Regions from separate parts of the Chimaeribacter sp. YP20170169 genome, predicted to be linked through region 1. Evidence: predicted binding sites of a transcription regulator. Region 1 holds the regulator's gene; the other holds the start of a gene.
The links. Region 1 encodes ArgR, which controls arginine synthesis, uptake and breakdown. Its sites were predicted from a motif close to ANTGAATAAAAATACANT; they were not measured.
Positions count from the first base shown of each region.

Region 2: argA (amino-acid N-acetyltransferase) is a predicted target of ArgR. The motif match lies at 4,864-4,881, and genes of this name have one in related genera.

Region 1 covers NZ_CP176824.1:415,872-423,151, forward strand. Annotated here, with positions in the region: gene mpl (UDP-N-acetylmuramate:L-alanyl-gamma-D-glutamyl-meso-diaminopimelate ligase) at 1-952, shown strand, start outside; gene ACK3SD_RS01945 (hypothetical protein) at 1,062-1,295, opposite strand; gene ACK3SD_RS01950 (YdgH/BhsA/McbA-like domain containing protein) at 1,368-1,628, opposite strand; gene yhcN (peroxide/acid stress response protein YhcN) at 1,750-2,013, opposite strand; gene argR (transcriptional regulator ArgR) at 2,417-2,887, opposite strand; gene mdh (malate dehydrogenase) at 3,342-4,280, shown strand; gene ACK3SD_RS01970 (helix-turn-helix domain-containing protein) at 4,305-4,604, opposite strand; gene ispB (octaprenyl diphosphate synthase) at 4,936-5,907, opposite strand; gene rplU (50S ribosomal protein L21) at 6,168-6,479, shown strand; gene rpmA (50S ribosomal protein L27) at 6,494-6,751, shown strand; gene ACK3SD_RS01990 (DMT family transporter) at 6,837-7,280, shown strand, end outside.
Region 2 covers NZ_CP176824.1:761,272-768,551, forward strand. Annotated here, with positions in the region: gene recB (exodeoxyribonuclease V subunit beta) at 1-640, shown strand, start outside; gene recD (exodeoxyribonuclease V subunit alpha) at 637-2,478, shown strand; gene ACK3SD_RS03440 (hypothetical protein) at 3,122-3,250, opposite strand; gene ACK3SD_RS03445 (hypothetical protein) at 3,250-3,378, opposite strand; gene argA (amino-acid N-acetyltransferase) at 3,506-4,831, opposite strand; gene amiC (N-acetylmuramoyl-L-alanine amidase AmiC) at 5,082-6,341, shown strand; tRNA gene ACK3SD_RS03460 (tRNA-Met) at 6,450-6,526, opposite strand; tRNA gene ACK3SD_RS03465 (tRNA-Met) at 6,591-6,667, opposite strand; tRNA gene ACK3SD_RS03470 (tRNA-Met) at 6,732-6,808, opposite strand; gene mltA (murein transglycosylase A) at 7,020-7,280, shown strand, end outside.

The sequences.
Region 1 (7,280 bases):
GCCGGGCAACTTTGAGGTCTCTGCCCGTCTGGGCGGCAGCCCGTTCTTCGTGATTGAGGCGGATGAGTATGACTGCGCCTTCTTCGACAAACGATCCAAGTTTGTCCACTACTGCCCGCGTACCCTGATCCTGAACAATCTGGAGTTTGATCATGCCGACATCTTCGACGATCTGAAGGCGATCCAGAAGCAGTTCCACCATCTGGTGCGGCTGGTGCCGGGGCAAGGGAAGATTATCCTGCCGGATCACGACTCCCACCTAAAGCAGGTGATGGCGATGGGCTGCTGGAGCGAGCAGGAGTTCGTGGGCGAAGATGGCCGTTGGCGCGCTGCCAAGCTGACGCCGGACGCCAGCAAGTTCGAGGTCTTCCTCGAGGGCGAGCGGGTTGGCGAGGTGAGCTGGGCGTTGGTAGGCGAGCACAACATGCACAATGGCCTGATGGCGATTGCCGCGGCGCGCCACGTCGGCGTAGCGCCGGCGGACGCCTGCCGGGCGCTGTGCGGCTTCATCAACGCCCGCCGCCGTCTGGAGCTGCGCGGCGAGGCCAACGGCGTGACCGTCTATGACGATTTCGCCCATCACCCAACGGCGATCCTTGCCACCCTGGCGGCGCTGCGCAGCAAGGTGGGCGGCACGGCGCGTATTCTGGCGGTGCTGGAGCCGCGCTCCAATACCATGAAGCTGGGCATGAGCAAAAATGAGCTGGCACCAGCGCTGGGGCGTGCCGATGAGGTCTACCTGCTTCAGCCGCAGAATATCCCGTGGCAGGTGGCGGAAGTCTCCGAGGCGTGCGTGCAGCCTGCCTACTGGAGCGCGGACGTCGATACTCTGGCGGACATGGTGGTAAAAGCGGCCCACGCTGGCGACCATATTCTGGTGATGAGTAACGGCGGGTTTGGCGGCATCCATACCAAACTGCTGGAGAAGCTGGCGGCCAAAGCGGCGCAGTGAATCACCATGCGATAAACAAGGGGGCTTCGGCCCCTTTTTTATGGGCAAGTGCCATAAAAAAGCCCCTGCAGGCAGGGGCAATGGGGTTCGTCGGAGAGGACGAGGGTATTTATTTGGCAGCGGCGTGGTGCCATGCCTGACTTTCTAGCGTGCCGCTGATGGCGGGGGTGAGGTGTTCACCCTGTGCCGAGGTGCCCATCAGCACCTGAGAAAGGCTCAGGGGCAGGGATTCGGCATGTTGCATGGCGGGGGCCGTCTCTGCGCTGCCGGAGGTTTCGGCATGGGCAACAGGGGCGAGGCCCGCCAGCATGGCCATCAGGGCTGGGATTAACTTGCTTAACACGATGCTTTCCTGTAGGCGGCCGCCCAATGTGCTCCCATCATCTTGCGGGAGTAGGCCGGGCCGCATCGGCGATTACTGGTAGATTTCCGCTGTCGCGTGGTAGTTGCCGTTGGAGTAGGCTTCCACCACCCGATAGGCTTTAGCGCCTTTACTGTCGGCGGCATCAGAGAGCGCCTGACGGATGGCGGTGGGTGAGCCATCTACGCCGCTGACGCTGACAGTACCGACCGGGGTCATGTCATGGGTCGGGGCGGTCACCAACTCGGCGGCGGATGCGCCAGCAGAGAGGGCGGAGAACAGGGCCAGGGCGGCAAAGGTTGCTTTCATTTTCATGATTAAATTCCTTAAGGTTGCAGAACAACCGCTAAGGCTACATCACAGTTTCGGCCTATCGGTTGTTACAGGTAAGTCAGCGGGAGCGGGCGCCCCCTCAGCGTGGCGTGGTCGCCAGCGATTACTGGTAGATCTCGGCGGTGGCGTGGTAGTTGCCGTTGGTGTAAGCCTCAACCACACGGTAGGCTTTGGCACCCTTGCTGTCTGCTTTTTCAGAGAGTTGCTGACGGATATCTGACGGTGCAGCGGTCACACCGCTCACGGTGATGGTGCCCATCGATTGCAGGCCAGCCGCCTGATTGGCATCAACAGATTGTGCTGCAAATGCGCCGAATGACAGTGCAGATAGAATGCTCAGAGTCGCGATACTTGTCTTAATGTTCATGGTTTGTCCTCGTCGTGCTTTATTATTCGTTAGATTTATGTGATTCACATCACGAAACGAAGTATACGCCTCGTTACATCTAAAAATAAATAGGACGCTAATAGTTTTTGAGGTTACTTTGTGTGCGATTGTGATTTTTTTATAACCACAAAGCATAAAAATTGATTAATTTACGTTCGAAAAACGTTAATTTTTCGTAAGATCAGGGACATGACTGGCTTTGACCAAAAGTGCGCTTTCTGACAGGGCGATATGCTGTGGTCACATTATTTTGTGGTTGGATCGGCGAAAGAGTGGTGCAGAAGCGGGATAATCACGTATGAGGAAGTTCAGGAAGGTAATTTTACCGGACGGTCAGCGGGTAAGAAAAGTATAACGGCGCACAGGCGCCGTTGGGGGCAGATTAGAGCTCCTGCTCAAACAGACCCAGAATGGCATCATAGAGCTGCTTGACGCTGAAGCCACTGGCCGGGGTGGTGAAGATGGTGTCATCCCCGGCGATAGTGCCGAGGATACCCTCGGATTTGCCCAGTGAGTCCAACAGACGGGCAATCAGCTGCGCGGCACCGGGGCTGGTGCGGATGACCACCACGGAGTCATTGTAATCCACGTCCAGCACCAGATTCTTCAACGGGCTGGTGGTGGTGGGCACGCCCAACTCTGCCGGCAGGCAGTAGACCATCTCCATCTTGGCATTGCGGGTACGCACCGCGCCAAATTTGGTCAGCATACGGGAGACTTTGGACTGGTTGATGTTATCAAACCCTTCCTCTTGCAACGCCTGAACAATCTCGCTTTGAGAACTGAATTTTTCTTCTTTCAGCAGCGCCTTAAAGGCCTTGATCAGATCTTCTTGTTTTGCGGGATTACGCATAGTGCACCGTGGAATCATCAGAGTTGAAGTCATTATTATGCATATATATGAATTTTTATGCAATGTCGAGCAGGGGCCTGAATCATTGCAGGCTTACTCTCACAAGGAAAGCCGCGGAGTGTAGCAAAATCGCCTCCTCATGAATATGCCAATTGGCGAAGCTTTTTCCGCGGCTGGCAATACGTGATATTGATATTAAAATGGTGTTGTACGAATGTTATTCATCACTGTAATGCAGCTCACGGATTGTGCAGGGCCGGGCATGTCATACTGGAGTCTCGTTCTGTGCACCACACTTTTCACTCACTTCACGCTTTCCTTAATGTTCGGGCTGACCTATCGCACATGCCCGCACAGATCCGGTAAGGATTTGTGGTGGATCTCGCGATGACGTAAAGTATTAATGTTTTGAATTCACGGCATTTTTACGTTTACCATAAAAAAGGAGTATAGGATGAAAGTTGCAATCCTCGGCGCAGCCGGCGGCATTGGTCAGGCGCTCGCCCTTTTGCTAAAGACCCAACTGCCTTCAGGTTCGGAACTCTCTTTATATGACATCGCCCCCGTTACCCCCGGTGTGGCGGTCGATCTCAGCCATATCCCCACTGCCGTCAAGATTGAGGGCTTCAGCGGTGAAGACGCCACCCCGGCACTGCACGGGGCGGACATCGTGCTTATTTCCGCTGGCGTTGCCCGCAAGCCGGGCATGGATCGCTCCGACCTGTTCAACGTTAACGCCGGCATCGTACGTAACCTGATTCAGCAGGTCGCGAAAACCTGCCCGACGGCGCTGATTGGCATTATCACCAACCCGGTCAACACCACGGTGGCGATCGCCGCGGAAGTGCTGAAACAGGCGGGCGTCTATGACAAGAACCGCCTGTTTGGCGTGACGACGCTGGACACCATCCGCGCCAACACCTTTGTCGCCGCCCTGAAGGGTAAGCAGCCCGAGGAGATTGAGGTGCCGGTGATTGGCGGTCACTCCGGGGTGACCATCCTGCCACTGCTGTCGCAAGTCTCGGGCGTGACCTTCAGCGAGCAAGAGGCCGCCGACCTGACCAAGCGTATCCAGAACGCCGGTACGGAAGTGGTCGAGGCCAAAGCCGGTGGCGGCTCCGCCACTCTGTCGATGGGCCAGGCCGCTGCGCGCTTTGGGCTGTCTTTGGTACGTGCGCTTCAAGGGGAGAGCAATGTGGTGGAGTGCGCCTACGTTGAGGGCGATGGCCGCTATGCCCGCTTCTTCGCCCAACCGCTACTGCTGGGCAAAGAGGGCGTGGTAGAGCGCAAAGAGATTGGTGCACTGAGCGATGCCGAACGGCAGGCGCTGGAGGGGATGCTGGAGGTACTGCGCAAGGATATTGAGCTGGGTGAACAGTTCGTTAACCCATAACACCCTGCCTGACTGCCGCTGGCCTTATGCCAGCGGTTCTTCCCGATCGCCCGTCTGTTTCACTCTGGCGGCGCGCAACGGTTTCTGAGCACTAATCGTTTTAGTGACAGGATCATAGTAACGGCTTGGCCAGATCTGGCCGGGGGAAAGGCCCAGCGCCTCCGCGATGATCTTCTCGCCCTTTGGCCAAGAGCGATAGAGCGCGTTGGAGAGGGTGGATGAGCTTAATCCCGATGCCCGTGACAACGCCGCCAGCGTCATCTTCTTTTTACGTAATGCAGCCATAATGTCCGCTGGATGCCAATCCTGTTTCCTTACCCGCATATCTTCATCCCTATTTGTAAATCCACTGATCAACCAGAAACACTCATTTTTTCAGAAAAAATATCACACCAAATTTCTGATAAATGCGCAAATGCCTTTCTAAACGAAAGGAAAAAAATGTGCGAACTGGCAACATTTTATGCAAAAAAGACAGAAAAAACGATAAATTGCATAAATAAAGATTATAAGGGCTAATGGTTTTTCAGAAATAAATTGAAGCTTGAAATGGTTATTTTTTCGGAAAAGGAGGGGGCGACATCGGGTGGCTAACAGGTAGCCGGGGGAGGGGAGAGGCCCGCCCCCGCAAGCGGGCGACGGGCAGGACAGCGCGTCAGAAATCGCGTTTAACGGCGATATGCGCCAGTCCTTCTAGAGCCTGACGCCACGGGGAGGGCGGCAGAATGCTCAGACAGGCGATGGCCTTGTCCGCTTCCTCTTCTGCCCGCTGGCGGGTGTAGGCGAGGGAGCCCGCCTGATGCATGGTCTCCAGCACCGGCTCCAGCAGGTGGCGGCCATTGCCCTCTTCAATTGCCTGGCGGATCATCGCGGCCTGGGCAGGTGTGCCATGCTGCATCGCGTGTAACAGCGGCAGCGTCGGCTTGCCCTCATCCAGATCGTCACCGGTGTTTTTGCCCAGCGTCGCGCCATCGGCATCGTAGTCCAGCAGGTCATCAATCAGCTGGAAAGCGGTGCCAAGGTAGCGGCCATAATCCTGCAGGGCACGCTCTTGCTGCTCATCGGCACCTGCCAGAATGGCGGACGCCTGCGCAGCGGCCTCAAACAGGCGGGCGGTCTTGCTGTAGATGACCCGCAGGTAGCTCTCTTCGGTGATGTCCGGGTCATTGCAGTTCATCAGCTGCAACACTTCACCCTCGGCAATCACGTTCACCGCCTCAGACATCAGCGCCAGTACGCGCAACGAGCCGAGGCTGGTCATCATCTGGAAGGCACGGGTATAGATAAAATCGCCCACCAATACGCTGGCGGCGTTGCCAAAGGCAGCGTTGGCCGTGGCCTTGCCGCGGCGCATGTCCGACTCATCCACCACATCGTCATGCAGCAGGGTGGCGGTGTGGATAAATTCAATCAGCGCCGCGACGGTGACATGCTGCTCCCCGTCATAGTCGAGCGCCCGGGCCGCCAGCACCGCGATCATCGGGCGAATGCGCTTGCCGCCGCCGCTGATGATGTAGTAACCCAACTGATTGATGAGGGAGACATCAGAGTTGAGTTGGTCGAGGATTGTCGCGTTCACGGCCGCCATATCTTGCGCGGTTAGGTCGGTAATCTGTTCAAGGTTCATTGTATTTTTTTCTACTGGGATGCTCTTCACCATGAATGGGAGCACCGCGTGCAGCGGCTCATCGTAGTAACAGTGAGTATGATTGTACTTGAAAAATGGCATAGATAAACGTCGCGAAATGAGCTGTGCTTTTTTTCTTCTTTTGACTTTATTCTGCTCTTGTCATGCGATGCTTTTTTGCGTAGAATTCGCGCCCTATTGTGAATATTTATAGCGCGCTCTGAACTACAAAGGCGAGTGCGCGGAAAGCGGAGTTTTATATGTACGCGGTTTTCCAAAGTGGTGGTAAACAACACCGAGTAAGCGAAGGTCAAACCGTTCGCTTGGAAAAGCTGGACATCGCAACTGGTGAAGCTGTTGAGTTTGACCAAGTGCTGATGATTGCCAATGGTGAAGAGATCAACATCGGCGTTCCTTTCGTCAATGGCGGCAAAGTTACCGCTGAAGTTGTTGCGCACGGTCGTGGCGAGAAAATCAAAATCGTTAAGTTCCGTCGTCGTAAACACTACCGTAAGCAGCAGGGCCACCGTCAGTGGTTCACTGATGTGAAAATCACCGGTATCAGCGCTTAATAGGAGAGCATTAAATGGCACATAAAAAGGCTGGCGGCTCAACTCGTAACGGTCGCGATTCTGAAGCTAAACGTCTGGGCGTGAAACGCTTTGGCGGCGAAGCAGTACTGGCAGGCAGCATCATCGTTCGTCAGCGCGGAACTAAGTTCCACGCAGGCACCAACGTAGGTTGCGGCAAAGACCACACCCTGTTCGCACTGGCTGACGGTAAAGTTAAGTTCGAAGTTAAAGGCCCGAACAATCGTAAATTTATCAGCATCGTTGCTGAATAAGTTTCTCGAGCCTAACTGGTAGATGTAAGCCCCGCAATTATGTTGCGGGGCTTTTTACATTTTAGAGAGGACGGCAGGGCAGGTTATGGACACCAGACAGCAGGCAGGCATTGGCATCTCACTGGCGCTCACCACCGCCGTGTTTTGGGGCGCGCTGCCCATCGCGATGAAGCAGGTGCTCCAGGTGATGGACCCGTTTACGATTGTCTGGTATCGCTTCAGCATGGCGGCGCTCGGCTTGGGTACGCTGCTGGCAGCCCGCCATCAGTTGCCGTCGCTGCACCTGTTCGGCCGGCCGCGCTGGCTGCTGTTGCTGGCGATTGCCACTGGCGGCCTGCTGGGGAACTTCCTGTTCTTTAGCTCCTCGTTGCAGTACCTCAGCCCGACCGCCTCGCAGGTAATTGGCCAGCTCTCCCCGGTTGGCATGATGATCGCCAGCGTATTCATCTTGAAAGAGCGGATGCGCATCACCCAGATAATTGGGGCCGTGATGCTGATTTGCGGGCTGATGATGTTCTTTAACCGCAGC
Region 2 (7,280 bases), 350 kb from region 1:
GGCGGAAAAACTGGTGGCACACGGCTTTGGCGCAGAGTGGGGCGAGGTGCTGGCCCCGTGGCTGGAGCAGGTGCTACAGGCGCCGCTTGGGCCGCCGGGGCTGTCGTTGCGGCAGCTGACACCGGCGATGCGTCAGGCCGAGTTGCAGTTCTACATCCCGATCCGTGGCCTGCTGCACGCCACCGATCTGGACGCGCTGGTCAAACGGCATGACCCGCTCTCTGCCCGCTACCCGCCCCTCGATTTCCGGCAGGTGCAGGGGATGCTGAAGGGCTTTATCGATTTGGTGTTCCGCTGGGAGGGCAAATTCTACCTGCTGGACTACAAATCCAACTGGCTGGGTGACAGCGCCGCGGCCTACACCCAGCCGGCGATGGAGCAGGCGATGGCGGAGCACCGCTACGACCTGCAATACCAGCTCTACAGCCTGGCGCTGCACCGCTATTTGCGCCACCGTCTGGCTGACTATGACATTGACCGCCACTTTGGCGGGGTGATTTATCTCTTTTTGCGCGGCATTGACCGGCAGCACCCGGATAACGGCCTGTTTCGCTGTCGGCCATCGGGAGCATTCATCGAGCAGATGGACGCCCTGTTTGAGGGCCACGCGCTTAACATGGAGGCGGAGACACGCCCATGATGACCTTACTGGAACGCGCGCTGCTGGGCGGCGCATTGAGGCCGCTGGATGTGCAATTTGCCCGTTTTCTCGCGGATGAGCGCGAGCCAGCGCTGATGCTGGCAGCGGCCTGTGTTAGCGCCGAAGCGGGCAGCGGCCACGTCTGTTTGCCGCTGACCCACCTGAACGCCGCGGCGCTATTTGATGGCCGCCACCCGGAGCTGGCCGGTGCCATGGGTGAGCGCATCGGTAACCCAGACCACGGACAGTGGCGCGAATGGCTGCTGGCGTGGCCAGCGGTGAGTGACGGCTCCCGCCCGACGCCGTTGGTGCTGCATAAAGATCGGCTCTACCTGCAACGGATGTGGCAGTGCGAGGCGCAGGTGGCGAGCTTTATCGCCAGCGACTGCGACCAGCCGGCGGACACGCAGGCGCTCGCCGCCATCCTGGATGCGCTGTTTGGCGCGGGCGGCGCGGAGCCGGACTGGCAGAAGGTGGCGGCCGCCGTGGCCATCACTCGGCGCATCTCCATCATCTCTGGCGGCCCCGGCACCGGCAAAACCACCACCGTCGCCAAGCTATTGGCGGCGCTGGTGCAGCTGTCCGGCGGCAAACCACTGCGCATCCAGCTGGCCGCGCCGACCGGCAAGGCGGCGGCGCGCCTGACGGAGTCGCTGGGCAAGGCCAGCCGCGAACTCAATCTGTCGGTTGCCATCCCGCAGGAGACATCGACGCTGCACCGCCTGCTTGGCGCGCAGCCCAATAGCCAGCGGATGCGCCACCATGCCGCCAACCCATTGCACCTCGACGTGCTGGTGGTGGATGAGGCGTCGATGGTGGATCTGCCAATGATGGCGCGGCTGATTGCCGCCTTGCCGCCGCACGCCAGGGTGATCTTCCTGGGTGACCGCGACCAGCTGGCGTCCGTGGAGGCCGGGGCGGTGCTGGGCGATCTCTGTCGCTTCGCCGAGCAGGGCTACAGTGCGTCCCGCGCCGGCCAGCTTAGCGCGTTGACCGGCTGTGCGCTTGAGGGGGCCGACCACCCGAGCCACGCCTCCGTCCGTGACAGCCTCTGCCTGCTGCGCAAAAGCTATCGCTTCGATGCCCGCTCCGGCATTGGCCGGTTGGCGAGCGCGGTGAATGCTGGGCAGGTCCCGCAGGCGCTGAAGGCGTTGGAGGGAAGCTATGAGGATGTGCGCGGCTACCCGCTGGGCAGCGCCGAGGAGTACCAGCACCTGCTGGCGGTGTGTATGGAGGAGTACCAGCCCTACCTGAAGCAGGTGAACGCAGGCGGGGACGCCGCCGAGATTTTGGCGCTGTTCAACCGCTTCCGCGTGCTGTGCGCCCTGCGCGAGGGGCCATTTGGCGTCAGTGGGTTGAATGAACGGATTGAGCAGGCGCTGAGCCGACAAGGGGTGATCCGCCGTGCGCCGGGCGCGGCCGGACGCTGGTATGCAGGCCGGCCAGTGATGATCAGCCGCAATGACAGTGCGCTGGGGCTGTTCAATGGTGATATTGGCATCACGCTGCGGGACGCGCGCCATGAGCTGCGCGTCTATTTCCAGTTGCCCAACGGCGAGATCAAATCGGTGCAGCCCAGCCGCCTGCCGGCCCACGAGACCGCCTACGCGATGACGGTGCACAAGTCGCAAGGGTCGGAGTTCGACCATACCCTGCTGGTGCTGCCCAACCAGTGGCTGCCAGTGCTGACGCGTGAGCTGGTCTACACCGCCATTACCCGCGCCAAACGGCAGCTTTCGCTCTATACCAGCCAGAAAGTGTTGGCGAGCGCCATCAGCACTCCCACCCAGCGCCGCAGCGGGCTGGGCGATCGGCTGATGCAGCCCCTCGCGTCATAGACCTGACTAAACGCACACCGGCACCTTGAGGCGCCGGTGTGTATTAGAGAGAGTGGAGCGCCACAGGTCATTGTAGAGCGCCAGCTTTTCGGTCGGTCGCACGTCCTTACGGGCTGGGCGATCGGCTGATGCAGCCCCTTGCGTCATAGACCTGACCCAAACGCACACCGGCGCCCTGAGGCACCGGTGTGTATTAGAGAGAGTGGAGCGCCACAGGTCATTATAGAGCGCCAGCTTTTCGGTCGGTCGCACGTCCTTACGGGCTGGGCGATCGGCTGATGCAGCCCCTTGCGTCATAGACCTGACCCAAACGCACACCGGCACCTTGAGGCGCCGGTGTGTATTAGAGAGAGTGGCGCGCCGCAGGTCATTGTAGAGCGCCAGCTTTTCGGTTGGTCGCACGTCCTTACGGGCTGGGCGATCGGCTGATGCAGCCCCTCGCGTCATAGACCTGATCCAAACGCACACCGGCACCTTGAGGCGCCGGTGTGTATTAGAGAGAGTGGCGCGCCGTAGGTCATTGTAGAGCGCCAGCTTTTCGGTCGGTCGCACGTCCTTACGGGCTGGGCGATCGGCTGATGCAGCCCCTTGCGCCATAGACCTGACCAAACGCACACTGGTGCCCTGAGGTGCCGGTGTGGCATTAGAGGTCGGCCAACAGGATCTTGGAACGCCGCTGGTAGTTGTAGAGCGCCAGTTTCTCGGTGAGCAGTACGTTTACCTCGGCTGGCTGGAAGCCGCACACCGGCACCCTGAGGTGCCGGTGTGGCATTAGAGGTCGGCCAATAGGAGCTTGGAACGCCGCTGGTAGTTGTAGAGCGCCAGTTTCTCGGTGGGCAGTACGTCCACCTCGGCTGGCTGGAAGCCGCACACCGGCGCCCTGAGGTGCCGGTGTGGCATTAGAGGTCGGCCAACAGGAGCTTGGAACGTCGCTGGTAGTTGTAGAGCGCCAGTTTCTCGGTGAGCAGTACGTTTACCTCGGCTGGCTGGAAACCGCACACCGGCGCCCTGAGGTGCCGGTGTGGCATTAGAGGTCGGCCAACAGGATCTTGGAACGCCGCTGGTAGTTGTAGAGCGCCAGTTTCTCGGTGGGTAGTACGTCCACCTCGGCTGGCTGGAAGCCGCGCTCCTGGAACCAGTGGATGCTGCGGGTGGTCAGCACAAACAGCTTCTCTAGCCCCATCTGGCGCGCCTGACTGGCGATGCGCTGCAACAGCAACTCGCCACGCGAGGAGCTACGGTACTCCGGGTGTACTGCCACGCAGGCCATCTCGCCGATCTTCTCTTGTGGGAAGGGGTAGAGCGCGGCGCAGGCGATGGTCAGGTTGTCACGCTCGATGATAGTGAACTTGTCAATCTCCATCTCCAGCTGCTCACGCGAGCGGCGCACCAGAATGCCTTGCTGCTCCAGCGGGCGGATCAGTTCGAGGATGCCGCCGATGTCATTGATGGTGGCACGGCGGATCTGCTCGGCGCTCTCCATCACGATCTGGGTGCCGATGCCGTCCCGTGAGAACAGCTCCTGCACCAGCGCGCCATCTTCCTGATAGCTGATCAGGTGGCTACGGCGTACGCCGCTGCGGCAGGCTTTCACGGCCCCACGCAGGAAACGCACGGTATCGGAGTGGTAGTCGCCGCTGCCCTCCAGCGTCTCAATCCGCTGCTGGGCGTCATTCGGGAACAGTTCAGAGATGATGTTGCCCTCGCCATCCGTCACGCCCTGCTCGGCGCAGAAGCCAATCATCTTCTCCGCTTTCAGCTTAATGGCCAGCTGCGTTGCCACCTCTTCGGAGGTGAGGTTGAAGCTCTCCCCGGTCACTGAAACCGCCACCGGCCCCAGCAGTACAATCGCGCCGCTGTCGAGCTGGCGATGGATTGCCTCCTCATCAATGCGGCGGATACGGCCGCTGTGGCAGTAGTCCACGCCATCATCCACCCCCAGCGGCTGGGCGATGATGAAGTTGCCGCTCACCACGTTGATGTGCGCGCCCTGCAACGGGGTGTTGTTCAGGCTCATGGAGAGGCGGGCGGTGATGTCCAGTTGCAGCAGGCCGGCCGCCTGCTTCACCCACTCCAGGGTTCTGGCGTCGGTTACCCGCGTATGCTTATGGTAGACCGGCTCGCACTGGTGCTGGGCCAAGTTGGCGTCAATCTGCGGTCGCGCGCCATAGACCACCACCAGCCGGATCCCCAGACTATGCAGCAGGCCGATGTCATTGACGATATTGGCGAAGTTCTCATGCTCAATGGCTTCGCCGCCCAGCATTATCACAAAGGTCTTGCCCCGGTGGGCATTGATATAGGGAACTGAGTGACGGAATCCTTGAACCAGCTCTGTACTACGTTCCTTCACGGCCTCGCCTCTTTGCATGTTTATTCGTAATTTTTGTATTTTTATTCTTTTATGGCCGGAATGGCAAGCGCGATTTGGCGCAGGATTGGTCAGGGAGGGGAAAAATATGGCGGATTCACAAAGCGTAACGCTCTTTTTGCCCGCCGGGGGGCGTAAGGGGTGACAGGAAGGGACTGATTCGTTAAAGTTTTTGCGGCTTTTCCTATTTTGGCGGTGCGCTTTCATCGCCCTTACCTTTTTCCGGAGTCGCATGACCGATCAACCCACCAATCTGGCGCGCCGTCGCCTGATGCAGGCCGCCACCGCGACCTGGTTGTTGAGTGTCAGCCGGGTCGGTTTTGCTGCCGCATCGCATGTTATCGCCGTCCGGGTCTGGCCCTCATCCACTTACACCCGCGTGACGCTGGAGTCCAACACGCCGCTCAAGTACCGGCAGTTTGCCCTCAGCCACCCGGAGCGGGTAGTGATCGACATTGAGGGCGTTCATCTCAACAGCGTGTTGGAGGGCATCGGCAAGCAGGTGCGCAGCAACGATCCCTACCTGAAGCGGGCGCGCGTCGGCCAGTTCGACCCCAATACCGTGCGCGTGGTGCTGGAGTTGAAGCGTAACAGCAGCCCGCGCCTGTTTACCCTCAGCCCGGTCTCCAGCTTCAAAAACCGGCTGGTGGTCGATCTCTATCCGGCCAACGGCCATGCCGCCGGGGGGGAGGCGGCAGATCCGCTGCTGTCACTGTTGCAGGACTACAATCAGGGCGACCTGGAGCGCACCCTGCCGGCGAAGAGCCAGGCGAGCGGCCATGCCGGGCATGACCGGCCCATCATCATCATGCTCGATCCCGGCCACGGCGGCGAGGATCCGGGGGCCATCGGCAAGTACAAAACGCGTGAGAAGGACATTGTGCTGCTGATTGCGCGGCGGCTGAAACGGCTGATTGACCGCGAGCCGCATATGCGCGCCTACATGACGCGCAGTGAAGATGTGTTCATCCCGCTGCGGGTGAGGGTGGCAAAAGCGCGTAAACAGCGGGCTGACCTGTTCGTCTCAATCCATGCCGATGCCTTTACCAACCGGGCGGCGCGCGGCTCCTCGGTGTTTGCGCTCTCCACCAAGGGGGCGACCAGCGCGGCGGCGCGCTATTTGGCGCAGACGCAAAATGAGTCCGATGAGATTGGCGGCGTCAGCCGCAGCGGCGACAAGTACCTCGATCACACCATGTTTGATCTGGTGCAGACCGCCACCATCAATGACAGCCTGAAGTTCGGCAAAGAGGTGCTGGGGCGGATGGGCAAGGTCAACCACCTGCACAAGAGCAAGGTCGATCAGGCGGGCTTTGCGGTGCTGAAGGCACCGGACATTCCGTCGATTCTGGTGGAGACAGCCTTTATCAGCAATGTGCAGGAGGAGCGCAAGCTGAAAACCAGCCGCTTCCAGCAACAGGTAGCGGAGTCCATTTTGGCTGGCATTAAGGCGTACTTTGCCAAGGGCGGGCTGGCGGCACGGCGCGGATAGTCAGCGAACGTCGATGGGCAGGGAGGCCCGTCGATATGCAAAAGGGGAGGGGGAAAAAATTGGCGGAAGCCAGAAACAAAAAAACACCCGGAAGGGTGTCATTTAAGTTGGTTGCGGGGGCCGGATTCGAACCGACGACCTTCGGGTTATGAGCCCGACGAGCTACCAGGCTGCTCCACCCCGCGTCCGTGTTACTGCTTTAGGGTACTGCTGTTTTTACCTTCAATCACTGCTGGTACAGCGTTGAAGTGGTTGCGGGGGCCGGATTCGAACCGACGACCTTCGGGTTATGAGCCCGACGAGCTACCAGGCTGCTCCACCCCGCGTCCGTCTTACTTCTTACTTTTACATCGTACCATCTTATGGCTGGCGGTTGCCAATGCATCAGATTGGTTGCGGGGGCCGGATTTGAACCGACGACCTTCGGGTTATGAGCCCGACGAGCTACCAGGCTGCTCCACCCCGCGTCCGATGTGGAGCGCACTATACCCGGCATGAGATTTGTTGCAAGTGGTTTTTACAAATAACTGCCCGGGCGGGGGTTTTTTAAACAAATTGGGCCGGATTGGGTGGGTTTTCGCTCGAAAGGCCCGTTTCCCTTTTTTAAGGCGGAGAATTCCTTTCTTTAGGCCCGTTTGTTATCGTGCACAGAAGGAAATTCGGCAAAGAGTGCAGGCAATGAGAGGAATGTTCAAATATATCGTCAGTGGATTGGTGGTGGCCATACTGGCTGGCTGTTCATCCAAGCCCACCGATCGCGGCCAGCAGTATAAGGATGGGCATCTCAAGCAGCCGTTGGAGCTGGTGAATGAGCCAAACGCCAAGGGAAAACCGGTCAATGCGAAGGATTATTCTGACCAGTTGCTGGAGATCCGCTACGCCTCGCCGGGCCTGTTCGATCGCAACAGCGCCACCTACCAGAATGTGCAGCAGTGGATC